One region of the Ardenticatena maritima genome, then DNA from elsewhere that is predicted to be linked to it. Evidence: riboswitches for the same ligand, from Rfam matches in the RefSeq annotation. Region 1 holds a riboswitch; the other holds the start of a gene.
The links. Region 1 has a riboswitch for thiamine pyrophosphate ahead of thiC (phosphomethylpyrimidine synthase ThiC). Riboswitches for the same ligand answer to the same signal wherever they lie in the genome.
Positions count from the first base shown of each region.

Region 2: linked by a shared signal. The riboswitch ahead of SE16_RS09140 (thiamine ABC transporter substrate-binding protein) and the one ahead of thiC (phosphomethylpyrimidine synthase ThiC) in region 1 are both predicted to bind thiamine pyrophosphate.

Region 1 is NZ_LGKN01000004.1:589,913-597,606, reverse strand. Features, by position in the region: gene tpiA (triose-phosphate isomerase) at 1-313, opposite strand, end outside; gene SE16_RS07445 (SDR family oxidoreductase) at 417-1,295, opposite strand; gene SE16_RS07440 (ABC transporter ATP-binding protein) at 1,318-2,934, opposite strand; gene SE16_RS07435 (hypothetical protein) at 3,080-3,544, shown strand; gene SE16_RS16390 (hypothetical protein) at 3,541-4,842, shown strand; TPP riboswitch at 4,908-5,020, shown strand; gene thiC (phosphomethylpyrimidine synthase ThiC) at 5,132-6,460, shown strand; gene thiO (glycine oxidase ThiO) at 6,530-7,654, shown strand; gene thiS (sulfur carrier protein ThiS) at 7,676-7,694, shown strand, end outside.
Region 2 is NZ_LGKN01000005.1:288,856-296,549, forward strand. Features, by position in the region: gene SE16_RS09135 (acyl-CoA mutase large subunit family protein) at 1-762, shown strand, start outside; gene SE16_RS09140 (thiamine ABC transporter substrate-binding protein) at 836-1,951, opposite strand; TPP riboswitch at 2,046-2,150, opposite strand; gene SE16_RS09145 (ATP-binding protein) at 2,467-4,104, shown strand; gene SE16_RS09150 (Ig-like domain-containing protein) at 4,109-4,471, shown strand; gene SE16_RS15790 (hypothetical protein) at 5,220-5,852, opposite strand; gene SE16_RS09160 (2Fe-2S iron-sulfur cluster-binding protein) at 6,243-6,617, shown strand; gene pcaF (3-oxoadipyl-CoA thiolase) at 6,713-7,694, shown strand, end outside.

The DNA of each region.
Region 1 (7,694 bases):
CGAAAATGTGGCGGCGTTCCGAGTGCCCAATGATGACGTAGGAGCATCCCAAATCGGTGAGCATGCGGGCGGAAATTTCCCCTGTGAAAGCCCCTTCTTCGGCGGGGTGCATGTTTTGCGCGCCCCAGAAAATGCCGGTGCCGTCGAGCACATCCCGCACGGCGCTCAGTGCCGTGAAGGGGGGGCAAATCAGCACGCGGCGGTCGGTGGGGGCTTGTCCACCCAGCCGGTCGAGCAAGTCGCGCAACATGGCAACGGCTTCGGGCACGGTTTTGTGCATCTTCCAGTTGGCGGCGATGAGCGGTGTTCGCATGAGCCCTCCTTCTTCATCGGGTTGGTCAAGCAGTTGTGCTGTTCGCTTTTTGACGGCGCTCAGCATAGCATGAGCCGTTGGCATCGCAAGTCGCACGTTTTTGTCAGGCGCTCTCTTCTTCGGCAATGTGCGGCCACGGGTCGAATGCGGGTTGTTGTCGCCATGTGGGGGGCGTTGTGCGCCCCTTTTGCGTGAGACGGAGCCATGCCAGGTGCGCCAACATGCGCGCCAGCCGCAAGCCGCTCATGTAGCGATATTCAACGAAGCGCTTGGTGTTCGTTTCCAGAAGGCGCACCAGTTCCGCCGCCGGGCGTTCGGGGGGATGGGCGAGGGCTTGCAGCACAAGCGGGTAGTTGCGCATCTGTGGGGCGACGGTATCGCCGACAATTTCATGCACGTCGAGCATGTCTGTGAGCATCATCCCCGGACTAAACCCGATGAACCGAATGGGCACGTGTTTGTATTCGGCGGCGGCGGTGCGTGTAAAAGAGGTAATCCACGCCTTGCTGGCGCCGTAAAGCCCCGAAGGGGTGGCGGGGCGCAAATCGCTCCCGCGCCCGTAGAGATTGACGATTGTGCCGCCGCCCTGGCGTTTCATCACGGCGACTGCGGCTTGTGTGCCGTGGAGTGTGCCCAGACAGTTGACCTGAAAGATGGTTTCGGCAACGTCCGGCGGAAAGTCAAGAATGCCGCCCGCCGCGGACGTGGCAATGCCGGCGTTGTTGACCCACACATCAATGCGCCCGAAGTGGGTGCGCGCATGCCTCGCCAGAGCGTACACCTGCTCGGCGTGGCGCACGTCGCACGCCAGCCCGCTCACGTCACCATGCTGTGCAAGCGTGGCGACGACGGTATCCACTGTCTCTTGTGAACGCCCCGAAATGACAACACGCGCCCCTTTTTCAAGGAGCATGCGCGCCAATGTGTTGCCAAACCCGCGCGTCGAACCGGTTATCACGACCACAGCGCCTTGCAGTCTCATCGTTCGCCTCCTTTGGTGTTGCTTACTGCATCAGTGTATGCAACTCCGCCTCGCGCACGACTGGTGTTGTGAATCCCATCTCCCGCGCGAGCGCAGTTGCCGGCGGCCAGTCCAGCGCGGCGGCGGTGAGCACCGTTTCATCCGTCAGCACCTCATGCGGCGCGCCGTCGGCAAGCACGCGCCCTTGCGCCATGACCACGACCCGGTCGGCGATTTCCGCCACAAAACCGACATCGTGCGAGATGAGGAGCACGGTGCGCCCCGCCCGCCGCAACGCCTGCAAGAGCGCATAGAGCCGCAACAGGTCTTCACGGTCGAACCCGCCGGACGGTTCGTCGAAGATGAGCACGGGTGTTTCCATTGCCAGCGCGGCAGCAATGGTCACCCAGCGGCGGCGGTTGAGCGGCATATCGTAGGGGTGTACCTCGGCGTACTCGCTCAACCCGCACAACGCCAGGGCGCGCTCAACCGCGCTCCGCAAGCGTTCGGGGGGAAACCCGAGATTGCGCGGTCCATAGGCGACTTCGTCCCAAATGCGGCGGTGGAAGATTTGGTCATGTGGGTTCTGAAACACGTACCCCACGCGGTGCGCCAATTCGTGTGCGGCGCGTGCTGTGGCGTCCCACTCGCCCACGCGCACTGTTCCATTGTCGGGGCGCAACAGCCCGATGAACATCTTGCTGAGCGTGGTTTTCCCTGCGCCGTTTTGCCCCATCAGCGCCACCACTTCCCCCGGTTGGGCGTGCACGGAAACGCCGCGTAGCGCCTCCACGCCCGTGGGGTAGGTGTAGTGCACAGCGTGGGCTTCTATCCCCATGGGCGGGGCGGCGGCAACCGCCTCATCGGCAAGCGTCGGGGCGTCGTGCGGCCAGGGACGCCACCCTGGGCGCTCTGCGCGCACGCGCAAGGGGAGAAGCACCCCCCACCCATCATCGGGGGCGGCGTGCATTCCCGACGGAAGCGGAGCGTGCGCCGCCAAACGCCCCTCACGAAGCGCCAGCATCTCATGCAACACAGGCGTGGCGTATTCCAGCCGCTGGGTTGCCGCGAGGACATACCGCTCTTCTTCGGCGAGCGCGGCAAGCAGGGCGAAGACATCACGCGCCCCTTGGGGGTCGAGTTGGGCGGTGGGTTCGTCCAGCGCCAGCGCGTGGGGGTTCATCGCCAAAATGGTGGCAATCGCCACACGCTGTTGTTGTCCGCCGCTCAGAGCAAAAGGCGACCGCTCGGCAAGGTCGCTCAGCCCCAGGTGTTCGAGTGTTGCGGCAACACGGCGGCGAATCTCATCGGGGGGCACGCCCAGGTTTTCCAGCCCAAACGCCACTTCTTCAAACACCGTCAGCCGAACGCCGCTCAGTTGGTTGAATGGGTTGGCGAAGACAAGCCCCACGCGCATTACCCACTCAGCCAGCGGCGTTTCGCGCAGGGAGCGCCCTTCAAACAGGATGTCGCCGTGCATCTCCCCGCGGAAGAAATGGGGCACAAAGCCGGCCACCGCCGCCAAAAACGTGCTTTTGCCGGCGCCGTTCGCACCAATCACCAGCACTTTTGCACCACGTTGGAACGTGGCGTCGAGACCGTTGAGCGCCGGCGCTTTGGCGCCCAGGTAGGTGAACGCAAGGTGTTCTATGCGTAGCATGGTTGCTCCTCGTGCGATTGACCTGGTGCGCATTCTATGGGGCTCCGGCGGAAAAACAAAAGGCGCGCGTGGCTTTGACGCGGCTTTTTGGCGCAGGTAAAATGAAAAAACCGGTCGCCGATTGCTCACTCAAGGGGGAGAACGTATGCCAACCGAAATGGAAACCATTCTGCCGGGACGCCCTACACCGCCTGATTCGTTTGCTTTGCCGCCTTTACACACTGTGGAAGGCAAAGACGAAGTGGGCGACGCCTTACTCCATCTGACACACCGCTACCCGCCTGTGATTACGGCCGAATTTGATGACAAAGAGAAGGCGGAAGCCCTTGTGGCGCATGCTCGCACGCTCAATCTCTCCCGTTCTGACGCGATTTTGTTGTATGAAGTGCCGCGCGCCAGTGCCGCGCGTCCCAAACTTTCGGTATGGCAACGCATACGCAACGCGCTGATTGGGCCGCCCCCTGTGGTCGAAGTTGAGCCGGAAGAAGTTCGCTACAAGGTGGTGGTCAAACTCGACCGCGATGACCAGATTGCCGAGTTTGAAGCCCAATGCCGCCAAATGGGGGCGCTCTCCATCCAAACCCGAACATCACGCACGCTCAAAGAATGAACCGTTCTGCCCTCTGGACGGTGTTGGCGGTTGTACTCGCCTGGCTGATGGCCGCCTGTACGCCGACGCCATCGCCCACGCCGACACCCTCACCAACATCACGCCCGTTGCCCACGGCGACGCCCACCGCGTCGCCGTTCCCTTTGCCCACGGCAACCCCCTCGCCGACGCCGCGCGCACCGACGCCCACGCCCAATGTTCAACTGGTGCCCGAAACATACACCCATCCCGACGGGCTCTTTTCGCTACGCTTGCCGGTTGGCTGGCTCGCGCAGGACCTCTCCGATGAACGCGAGGTGCTGGTGCGCTTCGATTCGCCCGCCACAGCGTTGCACTCCGCGCGCTTCCTGGTCAATATCATCAATACGGGTGCGCCGCTTGCCGCTGACCATCTGCCCGCCCTGGCGGACGCGTACCTGCAAGCCTTCTTGCAAACGCTCTACCCCCTGGTGGAACCTACCATCACCACGCATAACGGCTTGTACACGGTCGAAGTCGCCTCTCCCGTGCCCGACCCCCAACAACAGGCGCGCTTGCGGCTCCTGTTCGATGTGCAGGGGCCTTTGCTGGTGGTGCTGGTGCAAGAAAGCACCAGCGTGCATTGGGAAGCCGTCGAACCGGTGCTGGACAGTATCGCTGCCAGTTTTCGCCTCTCGCCCGATGCCGCCGCGCACGTGCCCGCCGCCGCACCGTCTGAGGATACGGCGCTCGCCACGTTGACCGTCACCCGCACCACCACCTACACAGCCCCCACCGGCACGCTGTATCTGCTCGGCGTTGTGCAGGCGACTGATGACCGCGCCTATGCCGACGTGCTGGCGCATGTGCGCTTGCGTGATGCCGAGGGCGCGGTGCTTGCCGAAACCGAATGGCCGCTCCCATTGCCCTTTTTGCCCGCCGCCGCCGAGATGCCGCTGGAAGTGTTGGTGCCGTCCCCGCCGCCTGAGTGGACTACGTGGGATGTGACGTTCACGGGGCGAGCCGCCGAGCCTGCCGTGCAGGGACCCTTGCCCTACACCATCACAGTCGCGCAAGAACCCCCAACGTTTGGCGCGTATGCCGTGCAAGCCGAGGTGCGCAACGCAACCGCAACGCCGCTGGGCACGCTTTGGGTGGTGGGAGCGCTCTACGATGCCGAAGGGCGTCCGCTGGCCGTCGAAACGTTGACCACGCATGAGGCGGTGCCGCCGGGCGACATCGCCACCGTGCAACTCCTCTTTGCCGCCAAAGCCCCCGCCCCCGTGGCGGACGTGCGCCTTTTGGTGTTTGGGGAAGCCACTCAACCGGAGAAGCGCTAGACAGGCCGAATTTGCCCGCGCGTCGGCTTTGTTTACAATTCTCCTGCCTTGACAACTGTATATGCCGTCTCCGTTAGGGGAGTCCGGGGAGCCGGGCTGAGAGGGTGGCCGTATCCGCCACCGACCCTACGAACCTGATCTGGGTCATGCCAGCGCAGGGAAACGGAGGCAGTCCTGACGTTTGGTCTGCAACCGCCCTCGCTGGGGCGGTTTTTTGTTGCCCCAGCACGCCCCTACCGGTTCGCCCCCACTGAGACGGCGCCAACCAACCAAACCAGGGAGGTGCCAGATGCCCACACAACTTGAAGCCGCTCGCCAGGGAAAAATCACCGAACAAATGGCGTATGTCGCCGCGCGAGAAGGGCTTGACCCCGAAACGGTGCGCGACCTTGTCGCCGCTGGTCGGGTGGTGATTCCCGCCAACCCGAACCACACAACGCTGACGCACTTCACCGCCATTGGTGAAGGGATGCGTGTCAAAGTCAACGCCAATCTGGGCACGTCTTACGACTACGTGAACCCCGATGAAGAAGTCGAAAAGGCGCGCGTCGCCATCCAGTACGGCGCGGATACCATCATGGACCTTTCCACCGGGGGCGATTTGCGCGCCATCCGCCAGCGCATTCTCGACGTGGCGACGGTTCCGCTGGGGACGGTGCCCATCTACGAAGCCGAATTCCGCGCCGCGGCACGCAAGAGTTTCTTCGACATGACCGCCGATGAGTTGTTCGAGGTGATTGAAGAACATGGACGCCAGGGGGTGGACTACATCACCGTCCACGCCGGCGTCACGCTGGAAACCTTGCGGCGCTACCGCCACAGCGAACGTGTGACGGGGATCGTCTCGCGTGGTGGCGGGCTGATGGCGGCGTGGATGCTCAAAAACGAACGCGAAAACCCGCTGTGGGAACGCTACGACGACCTTTTGGAGATTGCCCGCACTTACGACATGACGCTTTCGCTGGGTGATGGTTTGCGCCCCGGAAGTCTCGCCGACAGCACCGACCGCGCCCAAATTCAAGAACTGTTGCTGATTGGTGAACTGGTGGAACGGGCACGCAAAGCCGGCGTGCAGGCGATGGTGGAGGGTCCCGGTCACATTCCGCTGAACGAGATTCAGACGAACGTGCAGATTCAGAAGAAACTGACCAACCATGCCCCGTTCTACATCCTGGGCATGCTCCCCATTGACACAGGGGCGGGCTTCGACCACATCGTCGGCGCGATTGGCGGCGCGCTGGCGGGTTGGCATGGGGCGGACATGCTCTGCTACCTGACGCCCGCCGAGCACCTGGGCTTGCCTACACCCGAACACGTGCGCGAGGGCGTCATCGCGTTCAAACTGGCGGCGCACATCGCCGACGTGGCGCGTGGTCGCCAGGCGGATTTGGAACGCAACCGCGCCATGAGCGAAGCGCGCTACCGCCTTGATTGGGAACGTCAGTTTGCCCTGGCGCTCTACCCCGACGAAGCCCGCCGCCTCTATCATGAGCGGGGCACGCGCACCAAGGCGTGCAGCATGTGCGGTCCATTCTGCCCGATGAACCTGGTGGAAGCGGTGTTGAAGCAAGGAAAGTCATTTGAACAGGTGATCTCGGCGGATATTCCCGTGGTCTGAACGCACAAGGGCGTGGCGCGAGCCGCGCCCTTGTTTCTTCAACCAAATAGTGACGAAAGGGAGGAACCTATGTCACGCATTGCGATTGTTGGCGGCGGTATCATGGGATTGGGGATTGGCTGGTATTTGGCGCGCGAAGGCGCCGACGTGACGGTGTTCGACCGGGGGCGCGCCGGTCGCGCCGCGTCATGGGTGGCGGGGGGCATGCTGGCGCCCCACGCCGAAGCAGAGCCGGGGGAAGAACGGCTGTTGCCGCTCCTCATTGAGGGGCACAAGCAATGGCCGGCTTTCGTCGAAGCGTTGGAAGAAGCCGCCGGCGTCTCGCTGGATTACCGCACCGATGGCACGCTGGTGGTGGCGCTGGACGCCGACGATGCCCGCAAATTCCGCTTCTGGTATGAGTACCTGCGCGGGATGGGGCAGCCTGTGGAATGGCTGAGCGGCTACGAGGTACGCAAGCGCGAACCGCACCTTTCGCGCGAAGCCGTTGCCGCCATTTGGAGCGGGCATGATTACCACGTTGACAACCGCCGCGTCGTGGAAGCGTTGAAGAGGGTTTTTGTGCAGGCGGGCGGCGCATTGCGCGAAGAAACGCCCGTGCGCGAAATTGTCATTGAAGGCGGGCGTGTGCGCGGCGTGCGTCTGGATGAGGGGGTGTTTGAAGCCGAGACGGTTGTGCTGGCTGCGGGCGCGTGGTCGCGTGAGATTGAAGGGTTGCCGCCCGACATTCGGCCGCCTGTGCGCCCCGTGCGCGGGCAGGTGGTCATTCTGCAAATGCCGCCCGAAGCCCCGTTGTTGCACCATGTGGTCTGGTGTATGGATGCTTACCTTGTGCCGCGGAGCAACGGGCAGTTGCTGATTGGCGCGACCGTCGAGGAGATGGGGTTCGATGCCACACCGACGGCGGGGGGCGTGTTCCACCTGTTGCGCGGGGCGTGGGAGTTGTTGCCTGCTGTGTACGATTTGCCGCTGACCGAAATCGCCGTGGGCTTCCGCCCCACCAGCCGCGACGATGCGCCCATTTTGGGCCCCACGCCTGTGGAGGGGCTGGTGATGGCGACCGGCCACCACCGCAACGGTATTTTGCTGGCGCCGCTCACGGCTGACGTGGTGAGCCGCTTTGTGCTGACGGGCGAACTCGATCCGCTGGCGCAACCGTTCACGTTGGCGCGGTTTCTTTCGCAACCGGCATGATGCAGTTGAAGGAGGTGTCCAATGACCCAACATGTGGTCT
Region 2 (7,694 bases), on a different contig from region 1:
TGGGCGCGTGAAATGCGCGAAACCTTTGGCGCCAAGAATCCGCGGTCGTGGTTCATGCGCTTCCACACGCAAACCTCGGGCGTCAGCCTGACGGCGCAACAGCCGCTGAACAACGTCGCGCGCGTGGCCATTCAAGCGCTGGCGGCTGTGCTGGGCGGCACGCAAAGCCTGCACACCAACTCCATGGACGAAGCGCTGGCACTGCCGAGCGAAGCCGCGGTGACGGTGGCGCTCCGCACGCAACAAATCATCGCGCATGAAAGCGGCGTCACCAACACGGTTGACCCGCTGGGCGGTTCCTACTTTGTGGAAGCGCTCACGAACGAAGTTGAGCGGCAAGCCTACGACTACTTCCGCCGCATTGAAGAAATCGGCGGTGTGTTGCCCGCTATCGAACAGGGCTTCTTCCAGCGCGAAATCGCCGAAGCGTCGGCGCAATTCCAATGGGAAGTTGAAACCAAGCGGCGCATTATCGTCGGCGTCAACGAATACACGATGGCCGAAGAAGTCGAAATCCCCATCTTGAAGATGGACGAAGCCGGCTATGAGCGCCAGGTGCGCCGCCTGAACGAAGTGCGCCGCACGCGCGACAACCGCGCTGTGCGCCAGCGGCTTGCCGAACTGCGCCAAGCCGCCCAACGCGACGACGTCAATCTCATGTACCCCATCATCGAAGCGGTGAAGGAGTACGCCACGTTGCAAGAGATGATGGACGTCCTGCGCGAGGTGTGGGGCGAATATCGCGAACCGCTGATTGTGTAGTCGCCTTTGCCAGCCGAAAGAAAACGGCACGGGGGCGCCCCCGTGCCGTTTTTTCATACCGACGTGTTCCCGTTCAGCGCAGGACAATCTCGGTCCAGCGTTCGATCCACTCTTCGCGGTGTTGTTCGATTGCTTCCGGCGGAACCACGGCGGGCTTTTCCGCCACCTTGCCATGCTTGACAAACACCTCGGGCAATTCCACGTCTGGCCGCGCCGGGAAGACGAACATTTGCAACGGGATATCTTCCTGGAACGTGGGCGAGAGCATGAAATCGAGCAAGGCTTTGCCCAACTCCGGATTGGCGGCGTTTTTCAGCAAGCCCGCAAATTCAATCTGGCGGAAGCAGGTGTTATCAGCAATGATGGCTTCGGTGGGCGGTTCTTCGGGTTGCGGGTCGGCAAAGTACACTTCCGCCACCGGGCTGGTCGCATAACTGACCACGATGGGGCGTGTCCCTTCACCACTGCCGCCGCTAAACTGCCCATAGTAGGCGTCTTCCCAGCCGTCCGTCACCAACACATCGTTGGCGCGCATCTCACGCCAGAAATCTTCCCAGGTGTACTCGCCTTCCGTGCCAAACGCGCCAATCGTCGCCAGCATAAACGCCAACCCAGGCGATGACGTAGCCGGGTTCTCAACCACCGTCAACCCCTTGTATTCAGGCTTCGTCAGGTCGCGCAGGGTTTGCGGCTTGGGCAGGTTGTTCTCCGCAAAATACGCCTTGTCAATGTTCAGGCAGACATCGCCCCAATCAATCGGCACAAGGCGATTTTGCGGGTCGAGTTTGAGGTCGTCAGGAACGTGTTCCAACCCCGCGGGGGTGTACGGTTCTGTAATGTCGGCGTCAATCGCGCGGCTGAAGAAGGTGTTATCCACGCCGAAAATCACATCGGCGAGGGGGTTTTCCTTGCTCAAAATAGCCTGGTTGAGCGTTGTCCCCGCGTCGCCCCCCTTCACAAATTCGATCGTGGCGTTGTGTTCGGCTTCAAACGCCGCCAACACCTCTTCGCTCACGCTGAAACTATCGTGCGTCAGCAAGCGAACGACACGCGGCTCGTTCGTCTGCGTCTCGCCGCCGGCTTCTTCCTGCACTGTCGGCTCCGCCGTCGGCGTGCTTTCTCCGCCGCATGCCGAAACCGCCATCACCAGCACCCACAACAGACTCCACAACCACCATTTGGTACGCATAGAAACTCCTCCTTGCCATACATGCTCGTTGGTCTGCACACGTGGGCTCGCATAGACAACAAAAACACCCGGAAGCATGATGCCGCCGGGTGAACCCATTGGCACCCTGCTTCCCTCCGCCGGCATGACCCGGATCAGGTTCAAGGGGTTCTCGCCCAAGCGAGTCTCAGCCACTGACGCGGCACCCCCAGCAGTGGTGCATGTTGTCTTCGATTGTTCGTGTGCGCCCAAAGTGTATGCGGAGTGATGCAAAGCACCAAACAGCAACGTAGAGCGAAAACAAAAAGGCCACCGCTTGCGCGGTGACCTTTTTGTGATGCACCGAGTGGGCTCGCGCTCTCAGTGCATCATCCCCCCCCAACCAACCGTGTTTCTCGGAGGCATGTCCTACTCTACCAGAAAAGTATTACAAAGAACATTACAATCGCCACTTTTCGCCGCACAATGACATTGATTTGTCGCATACTTCGCGTATCATACACCCCATCCCAAACGGTTTGGCAAGGAGCAAGAAGATGAAGCGCAAAATACTGGGGAGTGTCACCGGCGGCACCTTTCTGGACGGGCTGGACGTTCGCCTGGAACCTGACATCAACACCGAGGACGTGCCTGTTGGCAGTTTTTGCGTCCTTGAAGGCGACCGCTACCGCTATTTTGGCACCGTGCAAAACGTGCGCCTGCACGCCACCGACAACCGTCTCATGGTCGTGCCGCCGCGTCATCTCTCACCATTCGCCCAGCGCATTATCCGCGGCACAGCGGGATACGCCGTCGCCGAAATCAAGCCGGCGCTGATGATCGAACGCCTGCCCGAAAACGCCATCGTGGATGAGGTGCAGCCTCCCCGCCCGGTGAAGACCATTCCCATGCACTTCGCCCACATGGTGGAAGCCCGCCCCGAAGATTTTGTGCTCGTCTTCGGGGAGGAGCGCGACGACCCGCAATCTACGTTCTTTGCGCTGGGCAAGCCGCTCACCATGGAGATTGACGTCTGTGTGGACCTGCGCCGCCTTGTCGAACGTTCAACGGGGATTTTTGGGAGCACAGGCACGGGGAAAAGTTTCCTCACGCGCCTTTTGCTGAGCGGTATCATCTGGAAAGACGTGGCGGTCTCGCTCGTGTTCGACATGCACGGCGAATACGCTACCAGCCAGCAATCCGAAAGCGGCGACTGGGTGAAAGGCTTGCGCGACCTCTTCGGCAGTAGTCGCGTCGCCGTCTATTCCCTCGATGAAAACAAGACCTCGAACGTGGATGGAAACATCGTCATCGGTCTGAACCACATCGAAAGCGGCGATATTTTGCTGCTGCAAGATGAGTTGGGGTTGCCCAAAGGCACTACCGAAACCAACATCGCCCAACTTGAACGCGCATTTGGTGAAGGCTGGGTGAGCGCTTTCCTCGCCCTGGATCCCGAGGAGGTGAAAACATTTGCTGATGAAATCGGCGGGCATGCCGGCTCACTGCAAGCCCTGCACCGCAAACTGACCCGCCTGCGCAACAAGAGCTACGTCCTCGACAACGCTGACTACAACGCCATAGACCAGATCTTGCGGCTTATCGAAAATGGTCGCCATGTCATCGTGCAATTCGGGCAGTACAACAGCCTGCTCGATTACCTGCTGGTCGCCAATATCATCACCCGCCGCATCCGCAATCGCTACGAAGAGCAGGTCGAGAAGTTCCTGCTCACCAAGCAGGACGCCGACAAACCCAAACCATTGGTGATTGTCGTGGAAGAAGCGCACAAGTTTCTCGGTCCCGAAATGGCGCACCAAACCATTTTTGGCACCATCGCGCGCGAAATGCGCAAATACTTTGTGACCCTGCTCATCGTGGACCAGCGCCCCAGCGGAATTGACGATGAAATCCTTTCGCAGTTAGGCACACGCATCTCCGGTCGCCTCAACGACCAGCGCGACCTTGACGCGGTACTCACCGGCGTTGCCGACCGCGCGACTGTGCGCAGTATGCTCACCACACTGGACACGCGCCAGCAAGTGGTTGTGTTCGGGCATGCCATGCCCATGCCGGTGCAATTGCGCACACGCCGCTACGATGAAACCTTCTACCAGCAAGTGCGCGGGGGCAAAAAAGGACCCTCATTGGACGCCCAAGACCTCGACCAGTTGATTGATGACCTTTACGGCTAGGTGTATGCGTTTCCTGGTGTTGGGGCTGTTGGCGCTGGGGCTCGTTGCATGTGGCGCGTCGCCGGCGCCAACAGTTGACATCATCGCGCCGGTGAACGGGCAACGCATTCCCACAGGTCGTGAAGTTGGCGTACACGTGCGCGCAAACGCCCCCCACCCCCTTGACCGCGTTGAGTTTTACGCGAACCGTGAGCTCTTCGCTGTGCTCACCCCACCCCACGCCACGACCACGTTTGAAGGCGTTGCCTATTGGGTGCCGCCCACCCCCGGCGCGGTGCGGTTCGACGTGCGAACGTTTGATCGGTTTGGGCACGCCAGCATGCTTACCACAGTGGTGGTGGAAGCCGTGGGGGAACCTCTGCGATAGCAAAATGGGCACAAAAAAACGTTGCCGCCCTGGGGGGAGCAGGGCGGCAACCGTCGAGGAGGGGGAACAGCTGGTGTTTGGTTGTACCGGTCTCAACTCTCTAAACGCCACAAGCGAAATTTTTTGCGCATAAGCAGGCCAATTTTCGCCTTTTTTCGTGTGGAATGAGCGTTTCAAGCCGCTGCCGGTGCCGCCGCCGCCGTCCACCGTCCACCAGCGCAGGTCGTACCCCCGCCGGACTGGACCAGAGTGAGGGAGACAATCAGAAGCAAGCCGGCCCATTTGACGGACAAGAGGCGTTTGAACGCTTGCGGACGTGCCTGCTGATGCGCTATGAGTTTCCGCCCTGCTTTTCAGCGGCACAGTCAAATCAAAACACATCTGCTAGGGAGCATTTGGTGCTGGAGGGGGGGGGGAGGGAAGAACGGTGGCGATGGTTGCGAGCCCTTTTGTGCGGAAAATAGCCTTGCGGCGGTTTGTACAGGAGGTGTTTCCTGTTTTCGCCACCGTTCTTCCCTGTGGGGGTAGGTGTGCATGCACAGTATACCAACTTGAAATGCGCTTGTATAGGTACACGCGTACTCAATTTATGAGTACATTTGTACTCATTGCTTTTTGTGAATTCTAACTTTTTGAATTGAAAACAAAAAAAGACATCTCCCACTAATTCATGTGCAGTGGGAGATGTAAGAGGGGCAAACCGCAGAGTTATCAATCATGCCAAACAGTTGCAGCGCCGTCTTTGGGTTCAATACACTCTTTCGCTGACCTTCTCAACCACATAATCAAACAACGCGCGCCCAAACTGCTCCTGACCTTGGGGCACATTGATGTGCGCCTCAATCACATACGCCCCATTCTGTACCCAAAACACATAGGCTGGGACACCTTCATCATCTACACCCTGCCATGTACGCCATACTTTTCCTTGCCGCTTGAAACCTTCTGCAATTTCGGGTTTGATGATCTCCGCATCGCTCACGGCTGATTGCCACCCATATTGGCGCACGGGGTCAGCCATCTTGCTCAATGCAACGCGCGCACTTGCTTTGGAAGGAAAGGCATACACGGCACTATTCACTAACGCTACCTGTTCATCCTTCGCGATAACTACCATGTGCGTTGCATCTCCCGTATGCCAGCCACGTAATACCCCATAACTCTCAGGCTGTATCGCATTTTCAGAGCCCAATACTTGTACATATCCAAAACCTTTCAAGTCATCTACTTGAAGCAACCATGTAGATAAGATACTCTCCTTTTGTGGTACAAATGAGGCTTCTCGTGCCTGCATCAAATTTGCCCGCGTCAAATTTACGCCAAAAGTGACCAACAATATCATACTGAAAAACAAGGTAAACGTTTTCGTTCGAGTCACCATCGGGAATCCTCCTTGTATATGGCAGGTCTGTTCATTGAGGCAGACAGCACCACTCCACTGCACAGCCCAGCAAAAAACAGAATGGAAAGGCGCTGAGACAATCGGTGATCGCTACATAGGTAGCAAAGAGGGAAAACGGCGTGCCGCGCGGGGAAAATACGAGGCAACAAGAAAGAGCGCTGGTTTTCTACATAAACGCCTCCCCAAAATTTCTTTTTGCTATCCGAACGGCAGTATAAACCCCTTGTCGCAGTTGTCAATGGTCAAAAGGGGTAGATATGCGTCGAATAAGTCGCCCGCCCTGCGTCATTTTGACGAAAATCCCCTTGCTCAATACAGTCCATAGGCGTTCCTCATCAAAACAAAAAACCGTGCGAGAGGGAGGGAGCCATGCCAACCATCAACATTGTCGGATTTGGAACCTGCGAAGTTGCCGAAGGCACTCGCCTCGTCAAAGCCATCAAAGCCTGCGGCGTTGATATCGGGCATCGCTGCGGCGGCTTTGCACGTTGTACCACCTGCCGCGTCGAATTCATTGAAGGTGAACCCGACGTGATGACACGCGCCGAATACGAAAAGCTCAAAGAAAGTGGGCTGTTTGGAAAAGTGCGCCTGGCATGCCAGATTGTGGTTGATCGGGATATGACAGTGAAGCCGCTCATGCGCGTCTCTGAACAGGGGTGGAGCGACCCCGGCCCCGAGCCGGAAGATAGTGTGACACCCGAAGCCGTCTTCATCCCGATTAGCGAGTTGGAACGCGAATAACCTCAACGGGGCGCGTCTTTATCCCTCAGAAATGGCGCGCCCCATCACTAACCTTACCCAACACACTCATCGAGCCAATCAAGGAGGAATGGCACATGCACGAAGACGTGTTCATTGTTGACGCCGTGCGCACACCCGTGGGACGCCATGGCGGCGCACTGGCAAAAGTACGTCCCGACGACATGGCGGCGCTTGTCATCAAAGCGCTGGTAGAACGTACCGGAGTTGCCCCGGAGAGCATCGAAGACGTTGTGTTCGGTTGCGCCAATCAGGCGGGGGAAGACAACCGCAACGTTGCCCGTATGGCGCTCCTGCTGGCTGGATTGCCGGTCACGGTCGGCGGCACAACCATCAACCGCTTGTGCGGTTCCAGCATGGATGCGGTGCATTACGGCGCCCGCACCATCATGGTCGGCGACGCCGAAGTCATCATCGCGGGCGGTGTGGAAAGCATGAGCCGCGCCCCCTACGCACTCCCCAAAGCCGAATACGCCTACCCACGCGGCAACCTCACCGCCTACGATACCACCCTCGGCTGGCGCTTCCCCAACCCCAAAATGGAAGCCATGTTCCCGCTCGAAAGCATGGGCGAAACCGCCGAAAACATCTACGACCTGACACACATCTCCCGCGAAGAACAAGACCTGTTCGCCTACCAAAGCCAGATGAAAGCCAAAGCCGCCATCGAAAGCGGGCGCTTCAAAGATGAAATCGTGCCGGTGGAAGTGCCGCAACGCAAAGGGCCGCCCATCATCGTGGATACGGACGAACACCCCCGCCCCGATACCACGCTCGAAAAACTGGCACGCCTCAAACCCGCCTTCCGCCCCAACGGCACGGTGACCGCCGGCAACGCCAGCGGCATCAACGACGGCGCGGCAGCGCTCCTGCTTGCCAACCGCGCCCAAATCGAGCGGCAAGGCTTGAAACCTATGGCACGCATCGTCAGCATGGCCGTCGCCGGGGTTGACCCGCGTACCATGGGGCTTGGCCCTGTGCCGGCAACACGCAAGGCGCTGGCACGCGCCGGGCTACGCATCGAAGACATTGACCTGGTCGAATTGAATGAGGCGTTTG